DNA from 2 places in the Brevibacillus sp. LEMMJ03 genome. Region 1 is predicted to be linked to the other one. Evidence: riboswitches for the same ligand, from Rfam matches in the RefSeq annotation. Region 1 holds a riboswitch; the other holds the start of a gene.
What was found. Region 1 has a riboswitch for S-adenosylmethionine ahead of FOI68_RS09820 (2,3-diketo-5-methylthiopentyl-1-phosphate enolase). Riboswitches for the same ligand answer to the same signal wherever they lie in the genome.

Region 1 (6,576 bases):
ACATCCTGAACGTCGGGCGGTACAAACTGGCCGTCGGAACGGTTGGCTCCGCGAAACACGCCCTCCATCTGGCGACCACCTACGCCAAGGAACGCAGGCAGTTCAAAACGCCAATCGCCAACTTCACCATCATCAAGAACAAATTGGGCACCATGGCGGCAAAGATCTACGCTGCGGAATCCTCGGTGTACCGCACGGTCGGACTGTTTGATGCCGCCCTCTCCGCTCTTGGCGAGAAGGCGGAGGACGGCCGTGAAGTGGCCAAGGCCATTGCCGAGTATGCGATCGAATGCTCCATCAACAAGGTATTTGCTTCGGAAGTGCTGGACTACTGCGTGGACGAGGGCGTACAGATCCACGGCGGATACGGCTTTATCCAGGAATACGAGATCGAGGGCATGTACCGCGATTCCCGCATCAACCGCATTTTCGAAGGAACGAACGAAATCAACCGCCTGCTGATCCCCGACATGCTGGTGAAAAAGGCGATGAAAGGGGAACTGCCTCTGCTGCAAGCGGCCGCCGGCCTGCAGGAAGAGCTGATGAGCTACTATCCGGAAGAAATAGAGGAAGCGCCGCTGGCGGTGGAAAAACACCTGATCGGGATGACCCGCAAAATCATCCTGATGGTGGCCGGTTCCGCGCTGATGAAGTACCAGCAGGCGATTGCCAAGGAGCAGGAGCTCTTGGCGCTGGCCGCCGACATGCTGATCGAGCTGTACGCGATGGACAGCGTCGTGAAGCGGACGGAAAAAGCGATCGAGAAAAACGGCGTGGAGAAAGAGCAGCAAAAGCTGGACCTCGCCACCGTGTACGTGCACGAAGCGTTTGACAGGGTCGAGGCCTGGGCAAAAGAGGCGCTGGCGGCGATGGAGGAAGGCGACGATCTCCGCATGCGCCTGTCCATCCTGAAAAAGCTGACCCGCCGGACGCCGATCAACACCGTCCACCTGAAACGGGTCATCGCCGACCGCGTCATCGAAGCGGACGGGTACGTGCTGTAACTCGCGAAATGGAAAGAAGCCGAGGGGTGCGCCCCTCGGCTTCATCGTTTCATCGTTTCCGGTTTAGTAGATCGCTTCCCAGCCGGCCGGTGTGACGAACAGGCGGATCGCCTTGATCTTGCGGTCGTCCATCAGCGTGAAGTAATGGCGGTAGTAGGACGGAACGGAGATCAGGTCGCCCGGCTCCATTTCCACGTCAAAGTAGCGGCCGTCCTTGCCTTTGATCGCGAAGATGCCGTGGCCGTCCACGCAGAAGCGGCACTCGTCGTCGGTGTGGTGGTGCTCCGCTTTAAATTTGACCAGCAGCTCATCCAGGTTGGGCGTCTGGTCGGACAGGACGATGATGTCGGCAGTGAGATAGCCGCGCCGCTTGCTGATGTCGTCGATTTCCGGGCGGAACGCGTCGAGAATCTGCTGCTTTTCCTCGTCGGTCAGGTTGTAGTTGTCGCGCAGGTTGGCATCCAGGCGATCCACTCCCCAGTGTTCATAGATGATTTCTTGGGTTTGCAGGAAAGCAGAAACCTCCTCCGGTGCCGTAATGTACTCGTTGTTGTCGTGAAAACGAACTTTTGCCATGATACGAAACCTCCTTCAATGATTAATGGGTATGTGTGAGGGACACGGCGGTCTGGCGAAGCTGCAGCCAGCGCACGTGGTACTCAAACAGGAATTCGAACGACTCCAGGTGGCGCTTCGCCTCGAAGTCGTTGGCGCCCCAGGCGTAGATGCCGTGGTTGCGGATCAGCACGCCGGGGACATCGGGCGTGATCACTTTGTCGATCGCGGCCGCCAGTGTCGGAATGTGGGCAAAATTCTCGACAATCGGAATGGTGATGCGGGCGTTTTCCTCCCAGATGCCCAGTCCCTTGATCAGTTCCTGCCCCTGAATGGAAAAGGCGCGCTGCCCGAAGTAGAGTTCGGACACGAGGTTGTTCCACACCGTATGCACGTGGAAGCAGGCGCCCGCCTGCGGAATGCGCTTGTAGACCACGGCGTGGATCAGCGTTTCCGCCGAGGGCTTGAGCGCTGTCGGTTCGACCGGGCGGGACTCCCCGTCGACCACCAGGTAGTCTTCCGGGGAGAGCTTGGTCTTGTCTTTTCCGCTGGCCGTCACGGCAAACTGCAGCGGGTCGTCGGAGAGCTTGATCGAGAGATTGCCGCTGGTACCGGGAAACCAGTCGCGGCGGGCAAACGCCAGCTTCGCTTCGTCCAGCCGGCGAAACGCGTCTGCGCGTTGTTCCAGAGTGACTGTCATGGTGAGCCGACCTCCTGTTGGGTTCGTAAATCCTGCAAAATGGCGATGACGTCGTGGAAGGTGGCAAACGTCCGATGCGGCAGGCCCAGTTCGGCGCATTTTTGCGCGAGCAGCGAACGGGCGATGACGAAATCGGCAATCTTGGCGCCCGCCAGATCGGTGACGGAATCGCCGATGACCACGCGGAAGTGGCGGTCCGGATCGTATCGCCGGATGATCGTCGTTTTGCACATGCCGCAGTCGTTGTCGCAGTGTTCGTCGCAGCGGTGCGGCCAGGTGATGGTGATGCGCTCGCCGCTGAAATCGCTGCCGTTGCAGTAGATTGGCACGTTCAGCTCAAACGGGGCGAGGATCGGCTCCACGAAAAAGTCGATGCCGCCGCTGGTGATCAAAAGCTCGATGCCTTCGTCCCGGCAAAAGCGGACGAATTCGGCAAAGCCGGGGCGGATCGCCGCTTCGCCCACGATGAAGTCGACAATCTCCTGCCTGAGCGAGGAGGGGAGGAGCTGAAACAGCCTGCCCACGCCTTCGCGGACGCTCACCTGCTGGGAGAGGATCTTTTCCGTCAGCGCCTCCCATTCCGGGGGAGCAAAGCGGCGCATGATGGCGACGATGTTGTCCTTTTCCGTAATGGTCCCGTCAAAGTCGCAGAACAGCACGAGCGGTTTGCTCATCGTCCGCCCCCCCATTTCTCCAGGGCTGCCGCCAGTTCCGGCGACTCGGCCGCCGCGTCGGCGAGCGAGCGTCCGGCGACGACCGCTTCAATGGCGGCGACAAACGCGCGTCCGCCCGCCGTCGCCCCGCCAGGATGGCCGTGAATGCCGCCGCCGGCGTTGACCACCTGATCCTGTCCAAAATCTTCGTACAGTTGCGGCACCAGGCCGGGGTGAATGCCCGCGGACGGGACCGGGAACGAGCGGCGCATGCCGTGCAGGGGAGCGGTCAGATGCTCCGCCAGGCGCAGGGCTTCCGCTTTGTCCAGGGCCACGCTGCCGTACGGCGACGGGAAGAGCACCAGGTCGGCGCCGGCGATCCGCATTAGCTTGCCCAAGAGCAGCGGCGTGGCGATGCCGTAGTCGGGCGACGGGTAGAACGCGCCCGCCAGCGCCGGATGGGCCATGATCGGCACGCTGACGTCCGGATCGGCTGCCAGGCGGTGCAGAGCGTCAAAGCCGAACGCCAGCACGTTGAACAGCAGGCAGTCGGCGCCGGCCTCCACCGCCCGCTTGGCCCGCTCGTTCAGCTCGTGCACCGGACCGGTCAGATTGGCCGCATAGAGGACGGGTTTGCCGGTCTGTGCTTCCGTTTCCGCGGCAATCTGCTTGAACGCCTTGATCCGCTCCAGGAACGGGGCGCGGTCATCGGCGAAGAAGATTTCGTCGTCCTTGACCAGGTCCACGCCGCCCAGCGCCTGGGCGCGGAACTGGGCTTTCAGATCGTCAAACGGCATTCCCAGGCAGGACTTGAAAATGCTCATCAGGAGCGGGCGGTCATGCACGCCGAGCCGTTCGCGCAGGCCGTCGATGCCGAAGCGGGGGCCGGGAAAGCCGTTGAGGAACGCTTCCGGGAACTGCACGTCGATCAGCTTGATCTTGCCGTCCATGGAGAGCTTGCCGAAGATGCCGGTCAACAGCGACGGGATGTCGGCGGTAAAGTTGCGCACCGGATAGCTTACGGTGATCAGGCCGCGCGTTTCCCCGTTTTCCAGCGTCTCCAGCGGTTGGGTGTCCACCGCTTCGCCCAGGTACGGTTTCAGTTCCGCCTGTTTGGCGGCAGGCAGGTCGGTCCAGGTGCCGACGGTCATCCCGACGGCGATCCCCTCTGCTTTTTTTCGCAGGTCTTTCGCTTGTGTCAGATAGGTGACGAGGATGCGTTGTTCGTTCATGGATGGGATGATCCTCCTTTGCTGTGCCCTCCCGGCCGCCGGGTCCTTCACGCTGTCCCGGCGATTGCCCGCGCTGCGCCGGGGAGGTGCCGCGGACGAGCCGACGGGGCCGCTGTGTTCCAACAAAAAACCTCCCCATGGAGGAGGGGAGGCGGTTGTCGTTCATACGTCAGCGTCTCCTCTCATCTCTCGGAAAAACATTTCCGCAGGATTTAGCACCGTTACGCCTCCCTGCCGGGAAAGCGCCGGTTGCCGGGCATCATAGGGCCAGTCCCTCAGCCAGCTCGCGATAAGAGTGTGAATCGTTCGCTATGCGGTTTTGCTTGGTAGATACCCCCATGATATGACGTTCCTCTCAGGGAGTCAACCCTTGATTGGGGGAAATGTGCGGTGCTGTTGAAAAGGCGGCAGGGTGGGCGGCCTGGGTTCGTCCGGCCGGTTGTGAACGCGGCTTTGACGCCGGTTCAGCGCTGTACGTGCACGTTTTGGAGAAGCGGCCACAGTTCGGACGTTTCGTCCACCACCCACCAGAAGATGGCATCGCGTACAAACGCGCATCGGTGTGCAGGCGGAGCGGCGGCCAGATAGGCGCGAATGTCGTCCAGCGGTGCGTGATCCCTGCTGCTGCCGGCAAAGGGAAACACGTAGTCGAACGCGGGCCTCTCGTCTTTTCCCTCAATCGGCACGACCCCCAACCCGTCGATGGTCGGGATGCAGCCGGCTGCCTGGCGCCCGCTCTCCAGGTCGCTCAGATACCGCATGACATCCGGAATCGGTTCGAGGCCCAGGGCGGTCCGCAGCCGATGCAGAACGGTGCGGCGATGCTGAAAGAAGGTTCGATGCTTCGGGTCCGTTTCCTCGTCATGCCGCTCTCGTGCCAGGCTGGCCCAATACCGCTCCCATTGGCGGGGAGTACGGACGGAAACAAGATTGCCTAGCTCGCCGGCGGATCCGATCGTCACCACCAGGCGGAAAAAGTCTTCCAGGCTGCGCGCGATGATGCGCAGGGGCGGATCGTCCGTCGGGCTGACGCAGACAATGGGCGCCTCTGTCAGGTCTGTGATGCGGCCGAAATCGGTCAGAAAGCCGTAATGAATGCCGTCGCAGCCGGTGTCGGCAAAGACGTGCAGGTCGGGCGGCGTAATCCAGTAGCGAAAGTCATTGTCCGCAAAACGGAAATGGATATGCTCCAGCGGTCTGTCCAATCCTTCCCGGGTCAGTTCCTGCTCCAATACCCGCACGTTCTCCAGCAGGTCAATGCCATAACCCATCAAATCGCTCCTTAGACACCGTGTTATAATACCCCTTATTTTACTATAAACCTCAATCTTTTGAAAAAATGCTGCGGCGCGGTGGAACTTTTTCCCGCAATGTGCGTGGATAGGAGTGAAAGGGTGTGAATCCGTGGAAAAGGTCGGACTGGAAGACGTGTACCGCTTGTACGTCAACGACATATACCGCTACCTCTGCCGATTGACCGGTGACCGGGTGCAGGCGGAAGACCTGACGCAGGAGACCTTTTTCCGGGCGTATCAATACCTGGATGCCTACCGGGGGGAAAAGGTGCGCCCCTGGCTGTTCAAGGCGGCCTACCACACGTTTGTGGACTGGCATCGGAGGCGGAAGAAGCGTCCGTGGCGATTGGTGGAGACGATCCCGGAACAGCCGGACGGGGCGGCGGCGGACCCGGTGCGGGCGCTGCTGAGCCAAGAGGCGTGGTCATCGCTGCGGACGTGCCTGGACCGGCTGCCGGAGAAGCAAAAACAGGTGATCCTGCTGCATTGCGGACAGCTCAGCTACGCGGAAATCGCCGAGGTGCTGGGCATCGACGCGGGGGACGTAAAGCGCTCATTGTTTCGGGGGCGGCAAAAACTACGCAGAATGTGGAGGGATGAACATGACGACGGACAAGGCAAATGAAGAGCGGGAGCGGGAACTGCTGGCATATCTGCGCGGTGAAATGACGGAGGAAGAAGCCGCCTCTTTCCGTGCGAGGATTGCAGCGGACGAGCTGTATGCGGAACGCTTGGAGGAGCTGCTGCTGGGCAGCGGCGGACAGGAGGAGAGAGAAGCGGACGTGCTGTCCGAAGAGACGCAGCGCGCCATCCTCCGCCGCAGCAAATGGCGCCACAGGCTGGGCAACGCGGCTTACACGGTGGGCATCTCGCTTCTCGTCGGGGCGGTCCTGATGTTCGCCAACGGGTGGATCGGCTGGTATTTGCACGAGGACGCCTACCGGGTGGCCCGGGACATGGTGCACTTTACCCAGCCGGGGCTCACGGTGGGCAGCAGCGGTTCGCAAATCGGATTTCTGTACGGGGAGATAAACATGGAACTGCGTGAACAGGTGGGGGGAGACGATCAGAACGCCGGAACCTTTTCGATCAGCAACGTCTTCTCGATCATTTCCGCGAAGCCGGCATGGACCGACG
Region 2 (6,576 bases), on a different contig from region 1:
ACAGCGGCAGCGGAATCGGGTCCTGCTCCTCGCCAAACACGGAGAGCGTGTCCGCCTGGGCTTCCGTCAGCCACACCAGGCCGCGCTTGTGCGGGGTGAGCGTAAACGTCCGTTCCGCGCTTGTCCTAAGCGGCAGGTGGAAGCGGAAGCGAACCGTGCAGCGCTGGCTGCTCGCTGTCACGTCGTCCGCCCCTTCGACCGTCACGTGTTCGGGAAAGGACACGCGGATCACCGTGCCGGGCAGCGGCAGCCAGGAGCGGTTGTGCAGCGAAAAACGGACGGTGACGGGCGTTCCCGGCATCACCCGGCTCTGGTCCGCGCTCCACTCCAGCCGAACCCAGCGCGGCAGATTGGCCCGCCACCAGCGGTGAGCCAGCGTCATGAAAAAGAAGAAGCCGCCAAACAGCCAGAGAAAGCGGCTGCCCGAAAAGAGGGCAAACAGGAGGCAGAGAAACCCCAAAGCGTGATAGACCTGTCTCGTGCTCATGTGTGGATCACACGCCTTCTTCGACCGGTGTCGCCACGCTTTTGAGGATGTCGTCGATCACTTCCTGCTCCGTCACGTGCAGTTCCGCTTCCATCGACAGGCGGATGCGGTGGACGGACAAAGCGGGAAACACCGCTTTGACATCGTCAGGCAGGACGTAGGTGCGCCCGTCCAGGTAAGCGGCCGCCTGCGCCGAGCGCAGCAGGGCGAGCATGGCGCGAGGACTGAGGCCCGTTTCCACGGAGCGGTGGCGGCGGGTGGCTTCCGTCAGATCGATGATGTACTCCTCCACGGCGGGGCTGACGTGTACCGCTGTCACGTCCCGCTGCATGGCAGCGATCTCGTCGACGCTGATCACCGGCTCCACCTGCTCCAGCGGTGAGCCTGTCCGGAACCGCCGGAGGATCTCCCGGGCGTCTTCCCTGCTGCCGTAGCCGAGCGACAGGCGGAACAAGAAGCGGTCGAGCTGCGCTTCCGGAAGCGGATAGGTTCCCTCCGATTCGATCGGGTTTTGCGTGGCAATCACCAACAGCGTCGGCGGCAGGGGAAGCGTCACCCCTTCGATGGTTACCTGCCGTTCTTCCATGCATTCCAACAGGCCGGATTGCGTCCGCGGCGTGGCCCGGTTGATCTCGTCGGCCAGGAGCACGTCGGCAAACACCGGTCCCCGCCGAAGTTCAAACGCGCCGGTCCGCTGGTTGAACACGTGCAGCCCGACCACGTCCGAAGGCAGCAGGTCGGCGGTAAACTGCACCCGGTTGTAGGTGCCGCCGATCGCCTGGGCGAGCGTTTTGGCCAACACGGTCTTGCCCATGCCGGGCAGGTCCTCCAAGAGCACGTGGCCGCGGGCCAGAAGAGCCGTCACCAGCAGCCGGATCTGCGGCTCCTTGCCGACGATGACGCGGTTGACGCTTTCCAGCAATGTGTCCAAAGGGCGATGGGTCATGAGGACGTCTCCTTTATGGGAAAATAGGGCGCGAGACCCGGTTGTTCCAGTATGGAAGGTATTATACATCGGAACGCCTGATTTTGCCAAATCTTCATAAAATTATCCCGATCGGAAAAACGGCCCTCTGAAACGAGCGTGCCGCTGATCGGCGGGGGAACGTTTGCGACCTTCATCGGCGGCGCACAGTCAAGCAACTGGGTGCTTGAAAGCCGCGGGAACAGAGGGTGAAGAAAAGGCGTCGGAAACAAGAAAAACAGCGAAGGGGAACTCCCGCTTCGCTGTTTGACGCAAACGAGCGCAGACGCGCGCCATCTCCCGGCCGCTTTGGGCGCGGCGGGGCGCCCCAACGGACCAGACTCGTTCCTTATCCGACCTGCTGGGGCACCGCCTGCTTCAGCGCCTGCTCCAGATCGGCGAGGATGTCGTCGATCGCCTCCGTGCCGACGGAGAGGCGAATCAGGCCCGGGGTGACGCCGGCGGCGAGCTGTTCCGCTTCCGACATCTGCTGGTGGGTCGTGCTGGCCGGATGGATGATGAGCGACTTGGAATCGCCGACGTTGGCCAGATGGGAGAACAGCTTGACCGACTCGATCAGCTTCTTCCCTTCGGCGACGCCGCCGCGAATGCCAAAGGTGAGGATGGCTCCCGCGCCTTTCGGCAGGTACTTTTGCGCCAGGCGGTAGTGCGGATCGCTCTCCAATCCCGGGTAGCTGACCCACTCCACGGCGGGATGTGCCTCCAGATAGCGGGCGACGGTCAAGGCGTTTTCGCTGTGCCGCTCCATGCGCAGATGCAGCGTTTCCAGCCCTTGCAGGAACAGGAAGGCGTTGAACGGCGCGACGGCGGCCCCGATATCCCGCTGCAGTTGAACGCGGGCCTTGACGATGTACGCCAGCGGGCCGAGCGCTTCCGTGTAGACGATGCCGTGGTAGCTCGGGTCGGGCGTGGTCAGGCCGGGAAACTTGCCGCTGCTCCAGTCGAACTTGCCGGAGTCGACGATGATGCCGCCGATGGCCGTGCCGTGTCCGCCGATGAACTTGGTGGTGGAGTGAACGACGATGTCCGCTCCGTGGTCAAACGGACGGCAGAGGATCGGAGTGGCAAAGGTGTTGTCCACGATCAGCGGAATTCCGTGTTCGTGGCCAATCGCGGCAATCGCCTCGATGTCGGCCACGTCCATGCGCGGATTGCCGATCGTCTCGAGGAACAGCGCTTTTGTCTTTTCGTTGATTTTGGAGCGGAAATGGTCCGGGTTGGATTGGTCGACGAAGTGAACGGTGATGCCGAGCCGCGGCAGCGTGTGGTAGAAGAGGTTGTAGGTGCCGCCGTACAGGCTGTTGGAGGCGACAATTTCGTCGCCGGCCTGGGCGATGTTGAGGATGGAAAAGGCGATCGCCGCCTGCCCGGAGGAAGTGGCCAGCGCCCCGACACCGCCTTCCAGCAGGGCGACCCGCTGTTCAAACACGTCCTGGGTCGGGTTCATGATGCGCGTGTAGATGTTGCCCGTCTCTTTCAGCCCGAACAGGTTGGCGGCGTGCTCCGTATCGCGAAACACGTACGAGGTCGTCTGGTAAATCGGCACGGCGCGCGCTCCCGTCACCGGATCGGGCGACTGTCCTCCGTGCAGAGCGATGGTTTCCGGCTTCCACTGGCGTTGGTCCGACATGGGCATCTCTCCCTCTTTCCTGGATAAAGGATGGATAACAAACGAAGCCTTCTTCCGGAGAGAAAGAAGGCTTCGGTCATTCCCGATCAAGCGGCCGTTTCATCTCTCAGAATCCGGGATTCTGCAGGAATTGGCACCATGCAAGCAGGCTTGTTTGCCGGTTGCCGGGCTTCATCGGGCCTGTCCCTCCGCCGCTCTTGATGAAATCGTGGAAATTTTGCAAATTGTGCTTATCTGGTATTATAGGGGGACAGCCGGATTCGGTCAATACAAATTTCCGAGTAAGTCAGGGGGAATTATCATGATTGCTGTTTTCTTGCGTCCACACGATTTGGCCTATGCGGAGCGCATGTTTGCGCTGGTTTCCGATCCGGCCGTCAGCGGCGCGCTCAGCCTGCAGGACCAGTCGGTCGAGGATACGAAGCGGTTCATCCGGCACATTACGGAAGAGGAGCGGGCAGGAAGAGCCGTCAGCCGGGTCGTTTTCAATGAAAAGGAGGAGTTGATCGGCGTCACCACGCTGATGTTCATCGACAGGGAGCGGCGGCGCTGTCACATCGGCAGTTGGCTGGGCCGGGCGTACTGGGGGAAAGGGTACAACCAGCTCGCCAAGGAAGCGATTTTGTCCATCGCGTTTGGCGAGCTGGACCTGGACATCGTCTTCGCCGGGGCGCGGACGACCAACATCCGCTCGCAAAAAGCGCAGGAGAAGCTGCCCTACGTCACGCTCCACGTGGAAAACGAGTATCCCGAGGAGCACGCCGCTCTGGAGCAGCGGCAGCAGCAGCCCTGTGTGCTGCACGCCTTCAAGCGGGACGATTTTCTCCGGTATCTGGCGGAAAAGGAACGGGCGGCCAGGGGAGAAGCGGTCCGTGACTAATCCGTACACGGCGGGCTGAGGCGGGCCGGTCCCGCTCCCATCGGGGCCGGCTTGAAGCAGGAACCGCAGCGCCCCCCGTCACAATTGCGTAACCGTTTCGCCCTCTCTCGTTCACAACTTTTCGGCCGGGGCAGCCCTATAATAGGGGTGATTGTGATAAAAATCACATATTCACTGTGAAAATGTTGTTTCGGGGAGGGGAGACATCGATGGAACTGGACAATACCATGCTGGCCAGGATCCTGACCTCGTTGACGCTGGGGTTTCACATCATTTTTGCCGCTTTGGGCGTCGGCATTCCCGTGATGATCTCGATCGCGGAGTGGCTGGGCATCCGCCGCAATGACCCGATGTACACGCTGATGGCCCGCCGCTGGGTCAAAGGCTTTACGGTCACCGTGGCGGTAGGCGTGGTCACCGGCACCTGTATCAGCCTGCAACTCAGCCTGCTCTGGCCCAGCTTTATGAAAATCGCCGGGGAAGCGATTGCCCTGCCGCTGTTTCTGGAAACTTTCGCCTTTTTCTTCGAAGCGATCTTTCTCGGCATCTACCTGTACACCTGGGATCGCTTTGCCAACCCGTATGTCCACTGGTTTTTCTCCATTCCGGTCGTGATCGGTTCGACCGCTTCCGCTTTTTTCATCATGACGGTGAACGCGTTCATGAACGCGCCCCAGGGCTTTACCCTGCAAAACGGCGCCATCGTCGACATTCAGCCGCTGGTGGCGATGTTCAACCCGGCCACGCCGACCAAGGCAGGCCACATGATCCTCTCGTCGTACGCCGCCTCCGCCTTTGTACTGGCCGCCATCGCCGCCTGGAAGCTGCTGAAAGGGAGCAGGCACGAATACTACCGGAAGGCGCTCACCTTCACCATCGGCCTGGCGCTGCTCTTCTCCTTCGGCACCGCCCTGTGGGGGGACCTGGCCGGCAAGTACCTGGCCGAATACCAGCCGGCCAAGCTGGCGGCGGCCGAGTGGCACTTTGAGACCAGGCCGCGGGCGGAACTGGTCGTCGGCGGCGTGCTGGACCCGGAGACGCTGGAAGTGAAAAACGCCCTGAAACTGCCGTACGTGCTCAGCATTTTGGCGACCGGTTCGCCAAACGGCACGGTCACCGGTCTCGACCAGATTCCGCGCGAGCTGTGGCCGCCGCTCTTCATCCACTACCTGTTTGACGGGATGGTGGCGATCGGGGTGTACATGCTGATCGTCCCGCTTCTCTACTTTGCCGTCCGCCGCTGGAAAAAAGGGGAGGTTCCGCGCCTGCTGCTGCGCGCGATCGTCTTGGGGGCGCCGCTGGCGTTTCTGGCGATCGAACTGGGCTGGATCTTTTCCGAAATCGGCCGGCAGCCGTGGATTCTCGTCGGCTACATGAAGACGCAGCACGCCGCCACCACCGCCGACAACGTCGGGCAGATGCTGGTCCTGTTCGGCCTCCTGTACGCGTTTTTGGCCGTGGTTTGCACGCTGGTGCTCAGACGGATGTTCGCAAACAAGCCGGTCGAGGCGGAATGGAAGTAACGGAAGGAGGGGATCGACATGACATTGGAAACGCTGGCGATTACCGTGCTGTGGACGTTTCTCTACGGCTACCTCATCGTGGCCTCCATCGACTTTGGCGCCGGGTTCTTTTCGTTTTACTGCAAGGTGACCCGCCGCGACCACATCGTCAACGCGATCATCGAGCGGTACCTGTCTCCGGTCTGGGAAGTGACCAACGTCTTTCTGATTTTCTTCATCGTCGGGCTGATCGGGTTCTTCCCGGACACGGCCTACTACTACGGCACGGCGCTCCTGGTCCCGGGCAGCCTTTTTCTCGTGCTCCAGTCGCTGCGCGGATCGTTTTACGCGTTTGCCCACTACGGGGCGCGCGACAGCATGGCTTACCTGTTCATCTACGGCGTGACGGGCCTGTTTATCCCGGCATCGCTGGCCACCATCCTGACCATTTCCGAGGGAGGCTTTATCGAAACACAGGGAGAAGAGATCGTGCTCAACACGGGGCGGCTGTTCACCAGTCCGTACGCTTGGGCGGTCGTTGCTCTCGCCCTGGTCAGCGTGCTCTACATCAGCGCCAGCTTTCTCACGTACTACGCCGACCGGGCCAGGGATGCGGCGGCGGTCAAGCTGCTCCGCTCTTACGCCGTCGCCTGGAGCCTGCCGACCATCTTTGCCAGCTTTCTCGTCTTTCTCTCCATCCACCGGCACAACCCGCAGCACTTTGACAAGATGATGGAGATCAGCTGGATGTTTTTGCTCTCGTTCGCCTGTTTCTGCGGGGCGCTGGCGCTGCAGTTGAAACGGCGTTACTACGGCTGGGCGTTCGTGCTGGTCATGCTGCAGTTCGCCTTCGCGTTCTTCGGGTACGGGATCGCCCACCTGCCGTATCTGCTCTACCCGTACATCACGATCACCGACAGCATCAACAGCCCGGCCATGAGCACCGCGCTGGTGATCGCGCTGATCGCCGGCCTGTTCCTGCTGATCCCGTCGCTGATCCTGCTGCTCAGGCTCTTCCTGTTTGACGCCACTTACGTGGAGGGGCGGCCTGTTCGAAAATAGCCGGCGGTATGGTATGATGGGAGGCGGTAT

Region 2: linked by a shared signal. The riboswitch ahead of FOI68_RS19235 (homocysteine synthase) and the one ahead of FOI68_RS09820 (2,3-diketo-5-methylthiopentyl-1-phosphate enolase) in region 1 are both predicted to bind S-adenosylmethionine.

What each region holds. Positions count from the first base shown of each region.
Region 1 is NZ_VKJN01000006.1:78,964-85,539, reverse strand. Features, by position in the region: gene FOI68_RS09840 (acyl-CoA dehydrogenase family protein) at 1-1,004, shown strand, start outside; gene FOI68_RS09835 (1,2-dihydroxy-3-keto-5-methylthiopentene dioxygenase) at 1,068-1,580, opposite strand; gene FOI68_RS09830 (methylthioribulose 1-phosphate dehydratase) at 1,603-2,259, opposite strand; gene FOI68_RS09825 (2-hydroxy-3-keto-5-methylthiopentenyl-1-phosphate phosphatase) at 2,256-2,933, opposite strand; gene FOI68_RS09820 (2,3-diketo-5-methylthiopentyl-1-phosphate enolase) at 2,930-4,144, opposite strand; SAM riboswitch class I at 4,324-4,440, opposite strand; gene FOI68_RS09815 (hypothetical protein) at 4,609-5,415, opposite strand; gene FOI68_RS09810 (RNA polymerase sigma factor) at 5,549-6,064, shown strand; gene FOI68_RS09805 (anti-sigma factor) at 6,042-6,576, shown strand, end outside.
Region 2 is NZ_VKJN01000019.1:28,252-34,827, forward strand. Features, by position in the region: gene FOI68_RS19225 (DUF58 domain-containing protein) at 1-487, opposite strand, end outside; gene FOI68_RS19230 (AAA family ATPase) at 495-1,433, opposite strand; gene FOI68_RS19235 (homocysteine synthase) at 1,801-3,102, opposite strand; SAM riboswitch class I at 3,199-3,309, opposite strand; gene FOI68_RS19240 (GNAT family N-acetyltransferase) at 3,404-3,982, shown strand; gene FOI68_RS19245 (cytochrome ubiquinol oxidase subunit I) at 4,192-5,505, shown strand; gene FOI68_RS19250 (cytochrome d ubiquinol oxidase subunit II) at 5,524-6,546, shown strand.